One region of the Paenibacillus sp. JCM 18996 genome, then DNA from elsewhere that is predicted to be linked to it. Evidence: predicted binding sites of a transcription regulator. Region 1 holds the regulator's gene; each other region holds the start of a gene.
The links. Region 1 encodes Rex, which represses fermentation and respiration genes when NADH is low (regulators of the CRP and FNR family bind a similar motif). Its sites were predicted from a motif close to TTGTGAAATATTTCACAA; they were not measured.
Positions count from the first base shown of each region.

Region 2: the regulator Rex is predicted to act here: its motif matches at 2,229-2,246, upstream of ACZ5N7_RS08095 (nitrate/nitrite transporter).
Region 3: the regulator Rex is predicted to act here: its motif matches at 1,501-1,518, upstream of ACZ5N7_RS09550 (cytochrome ubiquinol oxidase subunit I).

Region 1 is NZ_AP043884.1:1,442,772-1,448,379, reverse strand. Features, by position in the region: gene dinG (ATP-dependent DNA helicase DinG) at 1-2,702, shown strand, start outside; gene ACZ5N7_RS07065 (redox-sensing transcriptional repressor Rex) at 2,680-3,300, shown strand; gene ACZ5N7_RS07060 (amidohydrolase) at 3,603-4,898, shown strand; gene ACZ5N7_RS07055 (cell wall elongation regulator TseB-like domain-containing protein) at 4,951-5,436, shown strand; gene ACZ5N7_RS07050 (hypothetical protein) at 5,574-5,608, shown strand, end outside.
Region 2 is NZ_AP043884.1:1,620,344-1,625,951, reverse strand. Features, by position in the region: gene ACZ5N7_RS08110 (metallophosphoesterase) at 1-369, opposite strand, end outside; gene ACZ5N7_RS08105 (anthranilate phosphoribosyltransferase) at 488-1,525, opposite strand; gene ACZ5N7_RS08100 (ANTAR domain-containing response regulator) at 1,522-2,163, opposite strand; gene ACZ5N7_RS08095 (nitrate/nitrite transporter) at 2,504-3,769, shown strand; gene nirB (nitrite reductase large subunit NirB) at 3,800-5,608, shown strand, end outside.
Region 3 is NZ_AP043884.1:1,913,264-1,918,871, reverse strand. Features, by position in the region: gene ACZ5N7_RS09550 (cytochrome ubiquinol oxidase subunit I) at 1-1,310, opposite strand, end outside; gene ACZ5N7_RS09545 (methyl-accepting chemotaxis protein) at 1,747-3,663, opposite strand; gene ACZ5N7_RS09540 (phosphate ABC transporter substrate-binding protein) at 3,902-4,783, shown strand; gene pstC (phosphate ABC transporter permease subunit PstC) at 4,981-5,608, shown strand, end outside.

The sequences.
Region 1 (5,608 bases):
TCGACGATGAGATGGTGAAGGACGCGCCATCTCCGGACGAGGTTATGTCGCGAATAGTGCCTCTCATCCACGATTGCGCTTTGGTGGCCCACAATGTGGGATTCGATCTCTCTTTTCTGCAAAAAAGCTTGGAGAACAGCGGTTACATGCCGTTTAGCGGCAGAATACTGGATACGATGGATGCGCTGCGCGTGCTGTTTCCCTCTTTGCCGAGCCTGCAGCTGGGACTGGTCTGCCAGTCTCTCGATATTCCCCACGACCGCCCGCACCAAGCGGACAGCGACGCTGAGGCAACGGCTCTGCTGTGGCTTCGCTGCCTTGAAAGATTGAACACTTTGCCTCTTCTCACCGTGCAGCGGCTCTCTGCCATCTTTGAAGGGGACGGTTCGGATTTCGGCTGGTTTATCAACGAGATAAGGATCCACCGCGAGTTGCATACGAGCCTGGACACGGACAATCACCGGTATCACCGGCAGTTCGCCATCAATGTGGATGACTGGGGCGACGAGGACTCGCTTCGCGACGAAGATGACCTGCAGCAGCTTTCCGCGCCCTTTCCGGAATTTTTCGGACAGCTGAAGCAGACGCTGCAGAATAAGTTTGCGGTTTATGAAAACCGGGAGTCGCAGGAGCAAATGATTCAGGCGGTTGAAGACAGCTACGAGGAAGGAAAGCACCTGATGGTGGAAGCCGGGACCGGAACGGGCAAATCGCTCGGATATTTGATACCTTCCTTGTATTACGGCTTGAAGCACGACAGAAAGGTATTGGTCAGCACTCACACGATCAATCTCCAGGAACAGCTGAGGGAGCGCGATGTACCGCTGCTTCACGACATTTTTCCCGTCCCGTTCAAAGCGGCGGTCATCAAGGGGCGCAGCCACTATCTGTGCCTCCGCAAATTTGAGAACAAAATCAATCTCCAGGATTTGGAGTACGGCAAGGAAGACAGGATTACCGCGGGGCAAATGCTCGTATGGCTCAGCGAGACCAAGCGCGGCGACGAGGAAGAGCTGCATTTTAACAACAAGGGCGCTTCTTTCTGGCACACTGTGGCGTCCGATTCAGAATCTTGCCTGAACCGTTCTTGTCCGTGGTTTAAAAAGTGCTTCTACCACCGCGCCAAGAACGACGCGAATACGGCGGATATCGTCATCACCAACCATTCCATGCTGTTTACGGACACAAAGGCGGAAAACCGCCTGCTGCCCCCTTATCAGCATCTGGTGATCGATGAAGCCCACCATTTTGAGGAAGTGGCAAGCAAGCATCTCGGCCTGGAGCTGTATTACGGAGGCTTGGCCAGCACGCTCACCTGGCTGTTCAAGGACAGCCATTCGGGGCAGCTGCCGCAGCTTAGCTACAAGCTCGAATCAAGCGATGACGAGAACGCCTCCAAGTGGCAGGCCATGATCGATGACATTTACCCCAAGCTGGTCAAAATCAAGGAAGAGTGGGATGCGTTAAGCGAGCAGCTGTTTGCGCTGGTTTCTTCCAGAAGCGATCCCTTGCAGGGCGAAGGCCAGTTCCTGCTCAGAATAAAGAAAGACCAGACTCCTTCCCATTGGCCGCAGCTGCAAGGGATGGAAGACAATATTTTCATTGCCATGGGCGAAACCGTCAAACAGCTGGAGAAGCTGCTGCTGCAGATCAAGGAAGCGGGAGACGGGCTGGATGTGCAAGGACTGATTACGGATCTCGGGGGCAACGTTAAGCAGCTGTACCGGCACAGGGAGGCGCTTCATTTTTTTATGACTATGCCGGATCCGGAGTATGTGTACTGGCTGGAAGCCAATCCGTACGGCAAGAGCAAGTCTCTGATGCTGACCAGCGTGCCCAGCGATGTAAGCCCGATGCTCAAACAGCTCTTCTTTGACGTGAAAGAATCAATCGTTATGACCTCGGCTACGCTTTCCGTAGATAAATCGTTCCAGTATGCAAGCGAACAACTGGGCGTCGGGAGCGGCGGCAAATCGGACAAGCTGGTCACGCTGCAGCTGCCATCCCCTTTTAATTACAGGGAGCAGGCTTTGGTATGCATACCCAGGGATTTTCCGAACATAAAGGGACCTCAGGGGGAAAGCATTTTTGTCGAGCGCCTGGTTCAATCCCTCACGGAGGTGGCTATCGAGACCAAAGGCCGGATGCTGGTGCTGTTTACCTCCAACCGGATGTTAAAGCAGACTTACCCGGGGCTCAAGGACGCCCTGAAGCCTTACGGCATCGGCGTACTGGGACAAGGAGTGGACAGCGGCAACCGCAGCAAGCTGACAAGATTGTTCCAGAGCAGCGTATCGAGCGTCCTGCTGGGAACCAGCTCCTTCTGGGAGGGGGTCGATATTCCCGGTGAAGCGCTGAGCTGCCTTGCTATTGTCAGGCTGCCGTTCCAGCCGCCTAACCATCCTCTGACCGAAGCGAAGAGCGAAATTGTAAAGAAGAACAATCAAAATCCTTTCATGAAGCTTTCCGTGCCCCAAGCGGTGATCAGGTTCAAACAGGGATTCGGGCGCCTCGTGCGCACCGCCAAGGACAAAGGCATCGTCATCATTTACGATACACGGGTCATAGAAACGCAGTACGGGCGATATTTCTTGTATTCTCTCCCGGGGCCCAAGATCGAGCATATGCCGACAGCCGGTTTGGTGCCGAGAATCAGGGATTGGATGGGGGAGGAACATCGTGAAATCGTTAAAAATCTCTGAGGCGGTCGTGCGCAGGCTGCCCATTTACCTGCGTTATTTGAACGAGCTCAGCATGAAAAACATTACCACCGTCTCCTCTCAGGACCTGGGGCATAAGCTGGACTTGAATCCGGCGCAAATCCGCAAGGATCTGGCCTATTTCGGGGAGTTCGGCAAGAAGGGCATCGGGTACGAGGTCGCTTATTTGATCGAGAAAATCCGGCACATTCTGAAGCTCGACCGGCACATTCCCGTCGCTCTGGTAGGGGCGGGCAATCTCGGCAGGGCTTTGTGCAATTACAATGCATATTTGAACGATCAAATGAAGATTGTCGCCGTATTCGATTCGTTTCCCACAAAAATCGGGGAAGTCATAAACCAGCTGCAGGTGCAGCCGATGGAAGAACTCGCTTCTACCATCAGGGAAATGAAAGTCCGCATCGGAATCATTACCGTGCCCGCCGACGAAGCCCAAGTGGTGGCCAACCAGTTTGTGCAGGCAGGGATTGAGGCTATTCTCAGCTTTGCCCCGATCATTCTGAAGGTACCGGGCGAAGTGAGAATTCACCATGCGGACTTCACTACGGAGCTGCAGAGCTTGGCGTATTACCTGGATTAAACGGGCAACATAAAATTAACAGATCGCCGCTGCCTGACAGCTTTTCAGACGGTTGGCGATTTTTGCGTAATTGCGCTTGGCTTCGCTTTTCAGCTTGAAATTTTTGGTTTGCAGCCGTGACTGGCGGTTTAAATAAAATTCAAACGGAAGTTTTATTCCGCATAAGTATAATTAAGTCAGCCTATGTAAGAGCGTCCGTAACGCGGCAGTTTACGTTTTCTTGATTTTGTCCGTACGAAGTTGTACTCTGAAATTGAAGCTCGATCAACTGGAGACTTTTTTATACCCGGGAGGCTGCAACTTTGGCGAAGAAAATCATCAAAAACGGAATTTTTGTAACATTAAACGAGCTTCGACCGGTAGTCCAGGGCTGCATGGTCATAGATGGGAGCCGCATCGCTTACATAGGCCCGGAAGCACCTCTTCCACTCGAGCAGTATGATGAAATCATCGACGGAGAACGTAAGCTGTATATGCCCGGTCTGGTCAATACGCACGGCCATGCCGCCATGTCTTATCTGCGGGGGTATGCGGACGATCTGGCGCTGCAGGTATGGCTGGAAGAGAAGATGTGGCCGATTGAAGGCAAATTCACGGCGAAAGACGTGTACTGGGGCACAAGCCTCTCGGTTCTGGAAATGCTGAAGTTCGGGACAACCACTTTCGTCGACATGTACGACCACATGGACGAAGTGGCCGCGGTGGTGGAACAGTCCGGTATGCGCGCCGTGCTCGCCCGGGGGGTAATCGGATTGTGCCCTGCGGACGTGCAGGACGCCAAGCTCAGGGAAGCCGTACAATTTGCCAAGGACTGGAACGGGAAGGCGGACGGACGCATATCCACGATGATGGCTCCGCACGCCCCGTATACGTGTCCTCCTGACTACATTGAGCGTTTTGTGCAGGCTGCCCATGACCTGGACCTGCCGATCCATACGCATATGTCCGAAACTGTCAAGGAAGTGGCGGCAAGTGTCGAGCAATACGGCTTAAGGCCGGTGGCCCATCTTGAAAAGCTGGGAGTGTTCACCAGACCCACACTTGTGGCGCATGCCGTTCACTTGAACGATGAGGAAATCGACACGCTGGCCAGACACAACGTGCATGTGTCGCACAACCCCGGCAGCAACCTGAAATTGGCCAGCGGCATCGCGAGAGTGCCCGAGCTGCTCAAAGCGGGAGTGCTCGTTTCCTTGGGCACCGACAGCTCCGCCAGCAACAACAATCTGGATATGCTGGAGGAAATAAGGCTTGCGGCCCTGCTTCACAAAGGGGTCTCCGGCGATCCGACAGCCGTACCCGCGTTTCAAGCACTGGCGCTGGGTACGGTAAATGGGGCTAAATCGCTTTGGCTTGACGGTGTCGGGACTCTGGAGGAAGGCTGTAAGGCGGACTTTATCGCGATTGACGTGGACCAGCCGCATTTTTTCCCGCGGACGGATTACATTTCCCACATCGTTTACTCCGCGCTCTCGAAGGATGTGACCGATGTCTGCATCGACGGCGCCTGGGTGTACCGGGGCGGTGAGTACCTCACCATGGACGAAGAAAAAATCAAGAACGAGTTTACAAGATGCTTTGATCGGCTGACCAGATGAATCCAGCAAAGTGAAGTGAAGCGTTGAAGTTTAATTCGGAAAGGGTATTGGCATGAAACTGAGATTGATCGTCGGCCTGGTTGCCGCGCTGGGCCTGTCTGTTTATGGCATAGCCTATTTTTATAACCTGATCGAGGATCAGATCTTCAAACAAAAGTCGGACGCGGTCGTCACCGCCTATGAGCGGAGCCTGCTCGCCAAGGTGGACAAAGCGGAACCTTACAATGGGGAAAAGCCTTATACGATCGTCTACGGCGAAGACAAAATCGGACAGAAGATGATCGTATGGGTAGGCGACAAGGAAGTACACAGCGAGTTTGCGGACAAAGGCGCATCGCCTGAAGCCATTAAACAGAAGCTGCTTGCCAAGGCGCCCGGGGCGCAAGTGCTTCGAATATCGCCGGGCAAGCTGCAAGACGCGTATGTGTGGGAAGTTTTTTACAAAATGAAAGAGCAGAACGGTGATCGGTATTATTATGATTTTTATTCTTTCCAAGGCCAGGATCTTGATAATACGTACAAATTAAGCGTGCAATAATTACACAGTTTGCTTGATTATGGAAATATTGAACATTTTGTGTTTTCCACAGTTTGCATCCCATTTGTGATATATTATGTGATATACTATGATGGTATATTAATAGTGTATTAACTTGAAAGGGGGACGTGGATTCTATGAAAAAAATTCGTCTCATTCCCGTACTTGTTTC
Region 2 (5,608 bases), 180 kb from region 1:
GATAACTTCCTGCGCATCCGAACCAATGGACGAGTCATACAGATCACCGGTCATGCAGATCAAATCCGCCTGCAGAAGGTTGATTTTATCCACCAGACGGAGGAGCTGCTCTTGGCCAAAGTGGAAGCCGTAATGAATATCGCTGAATTGGACGACTCGAAGTCCGTGGAAGGCTTGCGGAAGTTTTGCGAAACTCAGTAACACCTCATTCGTGACGATCCAGTTGATCTCGGCAAATCGGGCATAACCGAAGCCCAGAAAGGGGACTACTGCCAGGGCTGCGGCCCATTTAGCCCCTTTTTTCAGAAACGTCCTTCTGGTTATCTTAGAATTGAATTCCGCTCCGTTCGCATCGGTCGAGTTGTTCATCTGCAATCCTGCCCTTGTGTCTTTTTTTGTTTAGTGTAGAGAGAGGAGCGGATTGTGTCAAATGTTGTTTCCATAAAGACAAACCGCCGTACCCGGCCCGGGAAACGGCGGCTCCATTCTAAGGCTTTTGCATAATCTGCTCCTTCAGACTCTCCGTCCAACGGTTATATTTCTCAAGGGCCAACCCCTCCGCCAAAATATGCCGCGCCTTATACGCGCCTTCCTCGATGGAGTTCGCTTTGCCCGCAATCCACAGCCGTACGGCACTGTTAAGCAGCACCATATTCATAAAAGGCGTCTCCGCTTCCCCGCGGAGGACCGACAGCGTAACGGCTGCCTGCTCCTGTGCGGTCCACTCTTTTTCCGGGCAATCGGCATCCAGCTCCAAGAGCTCCGGGTCAATGATAAAAAGCTCGCTGGTTCCGTCATGAACGAGATAGGTGCGGGTCTTTCGATCTACGGCAAGGTCTTCCGAACCTTCCATTCCCTGAATAATAATCCCTTTCTGCACACCGAGCTCGATCAGCATTCTGGCCATTTTTTCAAATACGGTTCCGTGAAACACTCCGACAGCCATAAAATGCGCATCCGTCGGGCGAAGCAGCTTCTCTACACTGTTATACACGGTGCGCAGTCCCATCTCGATTCTGACGGGCCTGATTGACGCTAGCGGCGGACACCATTGTTCCGTAGGAACGAATAGAAAGCCGGATTGCCCAGCGGCCTTAATCCACGTTTCTTGCGATAGCCGCCCGGTTTCAATTCCCATCTCATGAAGCACATCCACAAAAGTGACACCCCACTTGGGGGGGAGAGAGGGGCTGCCGTGCAGCACTGCAGGTACCCCAGAAGTCGAAAGCACAAAAGAACTGGCCAGTGTAGCCATAAAAGAACGGTTTCGGCCGTCGTACGGTCCAGCAGAGTCAAAGCTTCCTTTGACGGGAAACTGCTTGGAATGCGAGCGGTAGGTGTCTATAAACGCCCTGATCTCCTCAACCGATTCCATTTTAATCCGTTCGGCTGCAAGGAAAGCCCCTATCTGTACAGGGGTTGCCGTTCCGGTCAAGATCGACTCGGCAGCCTGCAGAGCTTCCTCATAGGTCAAATCCCTCGCCCCGCGCTTGCCTCTCCCAACTTCTTTGAGCAGTGAAATCATGATCTGTACCCTCCTTTTTTCTGATCCTGCAGCAGCTGGTACACCTTCACAATAGAGGCTGCCACATCGACGATACGTTTTCTTTCATTCATAGCCTGTTTGCGTAAAAATTCGTAAGCTTCGGCTTCGGGAATTTTCTTGATTTCGCTAAGAATCCGCTTGGCCTGCTCGATCCATTTCCGTTCTTCCAGCTTCGATAAAAGCTGCTCCCGTTCCTGCCTCCACTCCGAACGCTGAAAATAGTGATTGAAAGAAAGCATCAGGGCGCAGTGAATATCGGCGGGACTCATACCCGGGGACAGCATGCCGTCAATATCCGTATCCAACGTGCACTCTCCGGGAACATAGGTCCATTCGTCACACCACCAAAGGATGGGGACTCTTCCGTTCTCCTGAATTTTCTGCCTCCATCCGGAAATATGCTGTGCCGGTACGGAAAGAATAGCGGCGTCCGCTTTGTGAAGATGCAGGTTGATCTCTTTATAGGAAGTAACCATATGAATACGATACCCCAAATGGCTTAATTTCGCTTTCGGCGAATAATCCGCGGTGGGCGGCTGCTTCCCGGACGAACGGGAAGACACGGTCTGGAGCCGGGTTACCGCTAAATCATCGATAAGTACTAAAGATTGAAGCATATAATAACCCCCAACAAAAGATTTGGTGCGGGAAGACACGGCCTGTTGAAGAAGCATAACAGTAGATGTTAATTTTTCTACAAATAATAGTAACATAAGGCTTCTTTTTGTCAATTGAAATCAATTTATATTATTTGCAATCAAAATTTATGTTATATTTATTGACATAAACATGATGCGCACATATAATAAAAGTGTCACAACAATCGTGACCACAACTGTTATAAACGATATTGGCACACCGGCGTGTCATTTTTCGGGCAACGAAGCCTAATTGTGTGAGTTTTATTCACGCGTGAGGGCTTTTTTTGTTAACTAAAAGATAAAGGAGAGAGTGGAGATGGAGAGTAAAGGCTTTCTGCAAAGCGGTCACAAAGGGTCTTTGTTCAGCGCGTTCTTATATTTCGACCTGAGCTTTATGGTATGGGTGCTGCTGGGGCCTTTGGCCGTCATTATAGCGAATGAATTTCATTTGGATGCGGCCCAAAAGGCTAATCTTGTCGCTCTTCCAATTCTGGGCGGTTCTATCCTGAGGCTTGTGTTAGGTTACTTGACAGACGCCATAGGTCCTAAACGGACTGGGCAAATCGGATTGAGTTTGACTTTGCTGCCGCTCATATTGGGCTGGCAGTTCGCCAACACCATGTCCGGGCTTTATGCGGTGGCCCTGCTTTTGGGAATAGCCGGCGCCAGCTTTGCCGCTGCGCTTCCGTTGGCAAGCCGATGGTATCCGCCGCAGTATCAGGGCTTGGCAATGGGGATTGCCGGAGCGGGCAACAGCGGAACGATTCTGGCGACCTTGTTCGCCAACCGGATCGCTGAGCACTACGGCAGCTGGCATGTTGTTTTTGGTCTGGCTATGATTCCGATCGTTTTGACGCTGGTCGCTTTTACATTGCTGGCCCAAGACAGTCCTAACCAACCGGCCCCCAAGAAAATGAAGGATTACGCGAATGTCCTGAGGCAAAAGGATTCCTGGCTCTTCTGCATTCTATACAGCGTCACCTTTGGAGGATTTGTGGGGATGTCCAATTATTTGACGATCTTTTTCAATACCCAGTATGGGCTGTCTCCGGTTAAAGCGGCGGATTTCGCTACTTTGTGCATCATCGCGGGGAGCTTTTTCAGGCCGGTGGGAGGCTGGCTGTCCGATAAATTGGGCGGAATCCGGATGCTGATCGTGCTCTATGCGGTGGTATGCGTCATGATGGCCGGAATTTCCACCTTGCCGAATATGACTTACACGACGGTTATGCTCTTTATCGCGATGATGTGCCTCGGAATGGGCAACGGCTCGGTGTTCCAGCTCGTGCCTCAGCGTTTTGGCGAACAAATCGGGATTGTGACGGGAATTGTGGGAGCCGCAGGAGGGCTGGGAGGCTACTTTCTGCCCAAAATCCTGGGCAACCTGAAGCTCGCCACGGGCAGCTTTTCCTCAGGTTTTATGATCCTTAGCGGGATTGCGCTGCTGTCAGTGTTTATAGTAGCTGTTGCCCAGGTGAAGTGGAAGCGTGCCTGGATCGGCGAAGGGGGAAAGGTGAAACAGGCGGGCGAAGGTATTTTAAAAGACGGTTCTCTCGGGCAGGATTCGAAAGCTGTTGTCTGACATCGTTACCTATAAAGGGAGGAATTCATCATGGCAAACAAAGAAAAATTGGTTCTCATCGGCAACGGTATGGCAGGCATGAATACGATCGAGCATCTGGTGAAGCTTGCGCCGCACAAATATGAGATTACGGTTTTCGGGGCGGAGCCGCATCCCAATTACAACCGGATTCTGCTCTCCCATGTGCTTGTCGGGGATTCCAAAGTAGACGACATCGTGATTCATCCCTATGAATGGTACGAGGCCAACGGGATACGGCTGTATACAGGGCAAAAGGTGACGGACATTGACACGGAGGCCCGTACGGTCACCGGCGAGGAAGGTGTGACGGTATCTTACGATAAGCTCATTCTCGCTACGGGATCGAATCCGTTCATGCTTCCACTGCCCGGTGCGGATAAGGAAGGCGTAATGGCTTACAGGACGATAGGCGATTGCGAACGGATGATGGCTGCGGCCAAAAAATACAAGAAAGCGGTCGTCATAGGCGGCGGACTGCTTGGGCTGGAGGCGGCCAGAGGCTTTCTCAACCTGGGAATGCAGGTCGATGTCGTACACATTACGGACATGATCATGGAGCGCCAGCTGGATCCGCCCGCATCGAGAATGCTCCGGGAAGCGTTGGAATCGCAGGGAATGAACTTTTTGCTGGAAAAACAATCTGCGTCAATAATCGGCGGGCAGAGGGCAGAGGGGTTGAAATTTAAGGACGGCACCGTGGCAAAGGCCGATTTAATCGTGATGGCTGTAGGAATCCGGCCGAATGTGGAGCTGGCAAAGCGCGCAGGCTTGGCTTTGAATCCGGGAATTGTCGTAGACGATTATTTGCAAACGAGCGATCCGCACATCTACGCTGTAGGAGAATGCGCCCAGCACCGCGGTGTCGCCTATGGCCTGGTAGCACCGCTTTACGAGCAGGGCGCCGTCCTGGCGAAGCGTCTGGCCGGAGCGGAAACAGCTCCATATGAAGGCTCCATCGTCTACACGAAACTAAAGGTATCCGGCGTGGATGTGTTCTCCGGAGGACAATTCAACGACAGGGAGGGAACCAAAGCGATTCGCGTGCACGATGAATTCAGCGGCATTTATAAAAAAGTAGTGATCAAGGATAACAAAATCATCGGGGCGGTCCTTTTCGGCGATACCTCGGACAGTACGCGACTGATGCAAATGATCCGCAGCGGCACGGATGTCGCCGGTATGGAGAAAACGTCCATTCTTCAGGACGGAGCGGCAGGGAGCGCGGGAGGTTCGAATGCGGCCGGTTTGCCGGATGATGCGATCATCTGCGGCTGCAACGGAGTCAGCAAGGGAACGATCTGTTCCGCAATCAAGGACCAGGGATTATCTTCGGTGGAAGAGGTCAGAAACTGCACGTCCGCTTCCCGGTCCTGCGGAGGCTGTAAGCCGCTTGTCAGCGAACTGCTGGCGGCCGCGCTCGGAGACGGATTTAAGCAATCGGTGAAGGAAACGATGTGCGGCTGCACGGATCTGTCGCGTGAGGAAATTGTGGAAGCGATCCGGACGAAGGAGCTGTCGCATGTCAGAGAAGTGATGAATGTACTCGGGTGGAAGAAAGAAGAAGGCTGTTCCAAATGCCGTCCTGCAATCAATTACTACCTGGGCATGGTTTCTCCTGAAACATACAAGGACGACAGGACATCCCGCTTCGTCAATGAGCGGATGCACGCCAATATTCAGAAGGACGGCACTTATTCCGTAGTTCCCCGTATCTACGGGGGTGTCACGAACCCTTCCGAGCTCAAGCGGATCGCCGAGGTGGCGGAGAAGTACAATATTCCGACGGTGAAGTTTACAGGGGGGCAGAGGATTGACTTG
Region 3 (5,608 bases), 470 kb from region 1:
AGCTCGTCCTCTGCGGTATTGTTGCGAAACATTTTTCTCAGTACTCTGGCGGAGGTCCAACCAAGCACGATATATAAAAGAAGGAACATGATGAGCGTCAGCCCGACATGGCCCGAGGTCGTCGCTCCCTCGGCTGTTTTCATGTAACCTCTCAGAATCCACGGCTGACGGCCCACCTCGGCGAAGATCCAGCCGAATTCAATGGCAAGCAGCGCAAGCGGTCCGCTGGCGACAATCAGCCGCAGCAGAATGCGGTTGTAAGGATTCCATCTGCGCAAGGTGGAAGACACGACGAACATGAGGCTGACGAGGCTCAGCAGAATGCCGATCCCGACCATGGCATCGAACAAATAATGGATAAACAGCGGAGGAGTGTTCTCCTTGGCGATCTGGTCGAGGCCCTTAACTTCGGCGGCCGGGTTCCCATGCGCCAAGATGCTTAAAGCAAAAGGAATTTTAATCGCGAATTTCACTTCATTGTCATGGGTTAGCACGCCGCCGATCAGCAGCGGGGCTTTCTCCACCGTTTCAAAATGCCATTCCGCCGCAGCCAGCTTCTCCGGTTGATAGACCGCAAGGAACTTGCCGGACAAATCGCCGACGAATGCCGTAGTCACCGAGAACACGAGGGCGGACACCATCGTGAACCTCAAAGCTTTGCGGTAGTACACATGCGTACGGTTCTTGAGCAGGGAGTAAGCCGCGATGGATGCCAGCACGAATGCGCTCGTCATGTAAGCGGAGGACAGTACGTGAGCCACTTTGCTGGGAGTGGCGGGGTTAAACATAGCCGTTAAAGGCTGAATGTTCGTAATTGTGCGGCCCGCGAGAGTAAAGCCCTGAGGTGTATTCATAAATGCGTTGACGGTCGTAATGAAAAATGCGGATGCGGAAGATCCGATCACGACGGGGATGACCAATAAAAAATGCTTGAGCGGATTGCCGAACCTGTCCCAAGTATAGAGATAGATACCCAGGAAGATGGCTTCAAAGAAGAACGCGAACGTCTCCATAAAAAGCGGCAGCGCAATGGATTGGCCGGCTATCTGCATGAAGCTTGGCCAGAGCAGGCTTAGCTGGATCCCTATACATGTGCCCGTGACGACGCCGACGGCGACGGTAATCACGAATCCACGGGCCCAGCGGCGGGCTAGCAGAATATAGTGGGGATCTTTTTTATGGATTCCGACCCATTCAGCCAATGCCACCATGAGAGGCACACCCACCCCGATTGTGGCGAAAATGATATGAAAGCCCAAAGTCAAAGAAGTCAGCATTCTGCTGTATGTTGCCGGGTCTTGATTGAACATGAATAAAATCACTCCTTTGGTTGTTCGTGGGTTACAAGTGCTGCACACGGATTACTTTAATGAAAAAAATGGCTCGCGAGAGACAGAAGCATAACGAAAGCGACGACCGCGCACAGAAGGATCAACCGTTTTTCCTGTTTTCCGTACTTGTCCATAATGGAAGGCTCCCTTTCTATATTTTATGCCGAGTATGTGATTTTTTTCACAATAAATATGTTCATTGTATGAAAATTGTTTGACGGGTTTATGTACATGCGGCCGACGGGAAAGGATTTTCAAACATACAGATATTACTAAAAGATAATTACCCAAAACAATTTAACTTGAAAATCAAATCAAATCAAATAGAAGCTGCCCTTAAACGGATATTCCCGCATATCGGACAGCCCCTTATTATGGCTTTTCGTTCATTCCGCCTGACAGCTGGTTATTCGCTTTACACCAGCACGGGCTCTTTTTCTGGCTTCGCTTGTTTTTCATCGCTTTTGCCGTCCGTCTCTTTGCTGTCCGTTTTATCCGGCTGCTGCGTCGCATGTCCTTCCTCAGTCTTGCCTCCTTGGTCGGGAGAGTAAGGAGGGGTGTCTTCAGACGGAGCGGCGTCTTCGATCCGGAAACGGTTTATTTCCATGAATAAATTCTGGGCCAATGTGTTCATGTCGGCGGCCTGAGCGGCAATTGCGCGAATGGCCTCATCCTGCTGGAAGGAGGCGGAGTTCACTTCCTGGACGCCGGCCGCAGTCTCAATCGCGGTGGCGGAGACGGTCTGTGCGGACTTTGCCAATATGGCGCTGCTTGCCGTAGCCTGGTCTACTTTCGTGTAAATCTGTTCGATCTGGGAAGAAATGAGCTGTATCGATTCCCGGATGGAATCGAAGGAGTGATGGGACTCCTCCACCTTCGAGCTTTGGGACTGAAGCGTTTCCCTGGCCAGCCTCATCTGGCTTTGCACTTTCTCCATCTGCTGCTGCAGGGTGTGGATCATAACTGAAATATCCTTGGAGGACTGGTTTGTCTGCGTGGACAAATGCCTCACTTCGTCCGCAATAACGGCGAAGCCTTTGCCATGCGCTCCCGCCCTGGCCGCTTCTATTGCGGCGTTTAAAGCCAGCACGTTGGTCTGGTTTGAGATTTCGGTAATCGTATTTACGATTTTCCCGATTCTAACGGAGCTCGCGCTTAACGTTTCCAGTGAAGTATACACCTTGTTCAGCATGTCTTCGGACAGCTCCGACGACTGTTTCAGGGAGTTCACGGCTTCATAGCCTATACGGGTCTTCTGGTTCGCCTGGGTGCCTGTTTCCTTCATGATGTCCGTATATTTGGCGATGTCCGAGATTTTGTCCTCCAACTCGTTCAGGATACTGGCGCTTTGTTCCGCAGCGGACGCCTGATTGTCGGCACCGACGGCGATATCCTCAATAGCTTTCAGAATGTCCGCGTTGGCATGGGCGGTGACTGATGACGATGATTGGAAGTCGAGGGAGGAGCGGGACAGTGACAGGGCAATTCCCTGCAGGTTCCCGAGCATGGCTCTGACGTTTCCGGTCATTCTGTCAAACCCCCTGCTTAAATCCCCAAGCTCGTCTTTACGCGTTTCATTCAGTGTATGCCGGAGATCTCCCTCCGCCATGAACCCTACCGCATGCTGAAGTTTCAGAATAGGGCCGAGCAAGGAACGAAGCAGAATGTACCCGATGACTGCGGCGAACAAGAGGGCAATGACAGAGGCCCAAAGCATAGCCCTGGAGGTGTTCGCGGAGGTTTGGTGCAAGGTCGCTTTAGCCTGGTCCGCTTCATTCGAGAACCTGACGTAAAATTGATCAACCAGACCGAAAATATTATCCTTAAGCATTTGAGATTCATTGTATAGATAAAGCATGTTTTTATCGATATCGACAGGATTCAAGCTTTTGTCCTGGACGGTCCTGGCGGCTGCATCAAAGTTGTTGATATAATCTGTGGAAGCCATAATCAGCTGGCTGCGGAGTTTCATTTGTTCAGCCGTCATGGCAGTTTCTCCCAACTTTTTGACCATCTCATTATAAGGCGCCTTTTTTTGGTTATACTTATCTATGTATTCAGGTTTCTTTGACAGTTCCAGGCCCGAAGCGATGATATTCATCTCCTGCACCGTCTCTTTCAATTCCAGGGAGAGCAGTTTCAACTGGACTTTGGCATCCTGCGTTTCAATGTCCCGGTTGATCGCCCTCATCTGCTGGAGGTTGAAGATAGCGACAATCAGGAAAAACGCCAGGACGATGCTGAAGCTTAAAATCAGTTTAGCGCGCAAAGAGAATTGCAAAGAGAACGGCAGCATTTTTTGGATTCTTTCGTCGATAAACTTTCGGAACACGTCGATTCCCCCACTTATGTAATGGTTCAATACAGTTTCACTACTACTATAAGGTTGATATGTTAAGAGAAAAGAACGCATTTGTCAATCCATTGTAAAAATATATCGAAAAAGCGAAAATTCTATCGAATCCTATCATTTTACAGAGAGTTTACAATTATCGGCATCATCGTTTACAAACCATTGATATGATGACGTGGTAAGGAGATTTTAACCATTTGATAGGAGGACATGGGAAATGTCGAAAAAGCTTGTCAGCTTCACCATGATTGCGATTCTAATCTTGGGGGTTCTAGCCGGATGCGGAAAGAAAGCAGAAAACACACCGACACCGGGCGCACAACCGACAACGCCAGCACCTAAAGCAGAAGAAATAAGCGGAACGGTAACAGCTTCAGGGTCAAGCGCGCTGCTTCCTCTGGTTAAAGAAGCTGCAAAAGATTTTATGGATAAGAATCCTAAAGTTACGATTAACGTAACTGCCGGCGGTTCCGGTACTGGCTTGAAGAACGTTGCCGACGGAACATCCGATATCGGTAACTCCGACGTGGCAGCAGGCGACGAATACAAAGATAAAGGTCTTGTTGACCATGTGGCCGCTATCGCTCCTTTTGCTCTGATCGTTAACAAAGATGTAACTATCGATAACTTGACCAAACAGCAAGCTGCCGATATCTTAACCGGCAAAATCAAGAACTGGAAAGAAGTTAACGGCAAAGACGCTCCGATCGTTATTGTGCACCGTGCAGAAGGTTCGGGTTCCCGCAAGCTTGTACAGCAAATCGTTCTTGATAACAAAGAGTTCACTAAAGAAGGCGTAGTACAGGATTCCAGCGGCGCAATGAAAACTGCAGTAGCTTCTACTCCTGGCGCCATCGGTTATGTGGATACTCCTTACGTGGACGACAGCTTGAAGGCATTGAAATTCGAAGGCGTAGCATTCAGCAAAGACGCTATCCAAACTAAAAAATATCCTCTATATGGTATTGAACACATGTACACTAAAGGTGAAGCTAAAGGTGCTGCCAAAGCATTCATCGACTACATTGTAAGCAAAGACTTCCAAGATAAAAAAGTCGAAGAGCTGAAATTCCTTCCTGCCAACCTGTTGAGCAAGTAATAACTGCTTGAATGACTATAACGGGACGCTATGATAGTGTCCCGTTATTGCCATGATCGGAAGTAAATGTTAATCTTTTGTAAAGAAAGAACAGTGTGAGGGGGTACCCTATCTTGCTTGAATCTGTAAACACAGACAAGGCACGCAATTCTTGCAATGCGTCCAAATGGACAAGATCTCAACAGAGCATCGACGTAATGATGAGATGGCTATTTATTGTCAGCGCTGTTCTTGTATCCATAGTTGTATTTTCCATTATTATTTTCGTAGGTTTACAAGGGTTGAAAACATTTCAGGACGTTTCACCGGCCCAGTTTTTCTTCAGCGGGGAATGGACGCCCAGTCAAAATAAATTCGGTGCTTTTTCTTTTTTGTACAGCACTTTATTGTTAACGTTTCTTTCCGTACTTTTTTCCGTTCCGCTAGCATTGTCCGGCGCCGTGTTCCTGGCCAAGATCGCGCCGAACTGGATGAGAGAAATAATGAGGCCGGCTACGGATTTGTTTGTAGGCATACCGTCTGTTGTGTACGGATTAATCGGACTTACCGTCATTGTGCCTACGCTGGGAAAGATATTTCATAATATCGGGTACGGCATTCTTCCGGCGGCCATAATATTGGCGATAATGATTATGCCGACGATTCTTTCCATTTCTGAGGATGCCATCCGAACCCTTCCCCGAGGCTTGGAGGAAGCGTCCCTGGCTCTGGGAGCGACTCGTTGGCAGACCATCTGGAGGGTGCAGATCCCCGCGTCGCTGCCTGGAATACTGACGGCGATCATTCTTGGCATGGGCCGCGCGATTGGCGAGACGATGGCTGTGT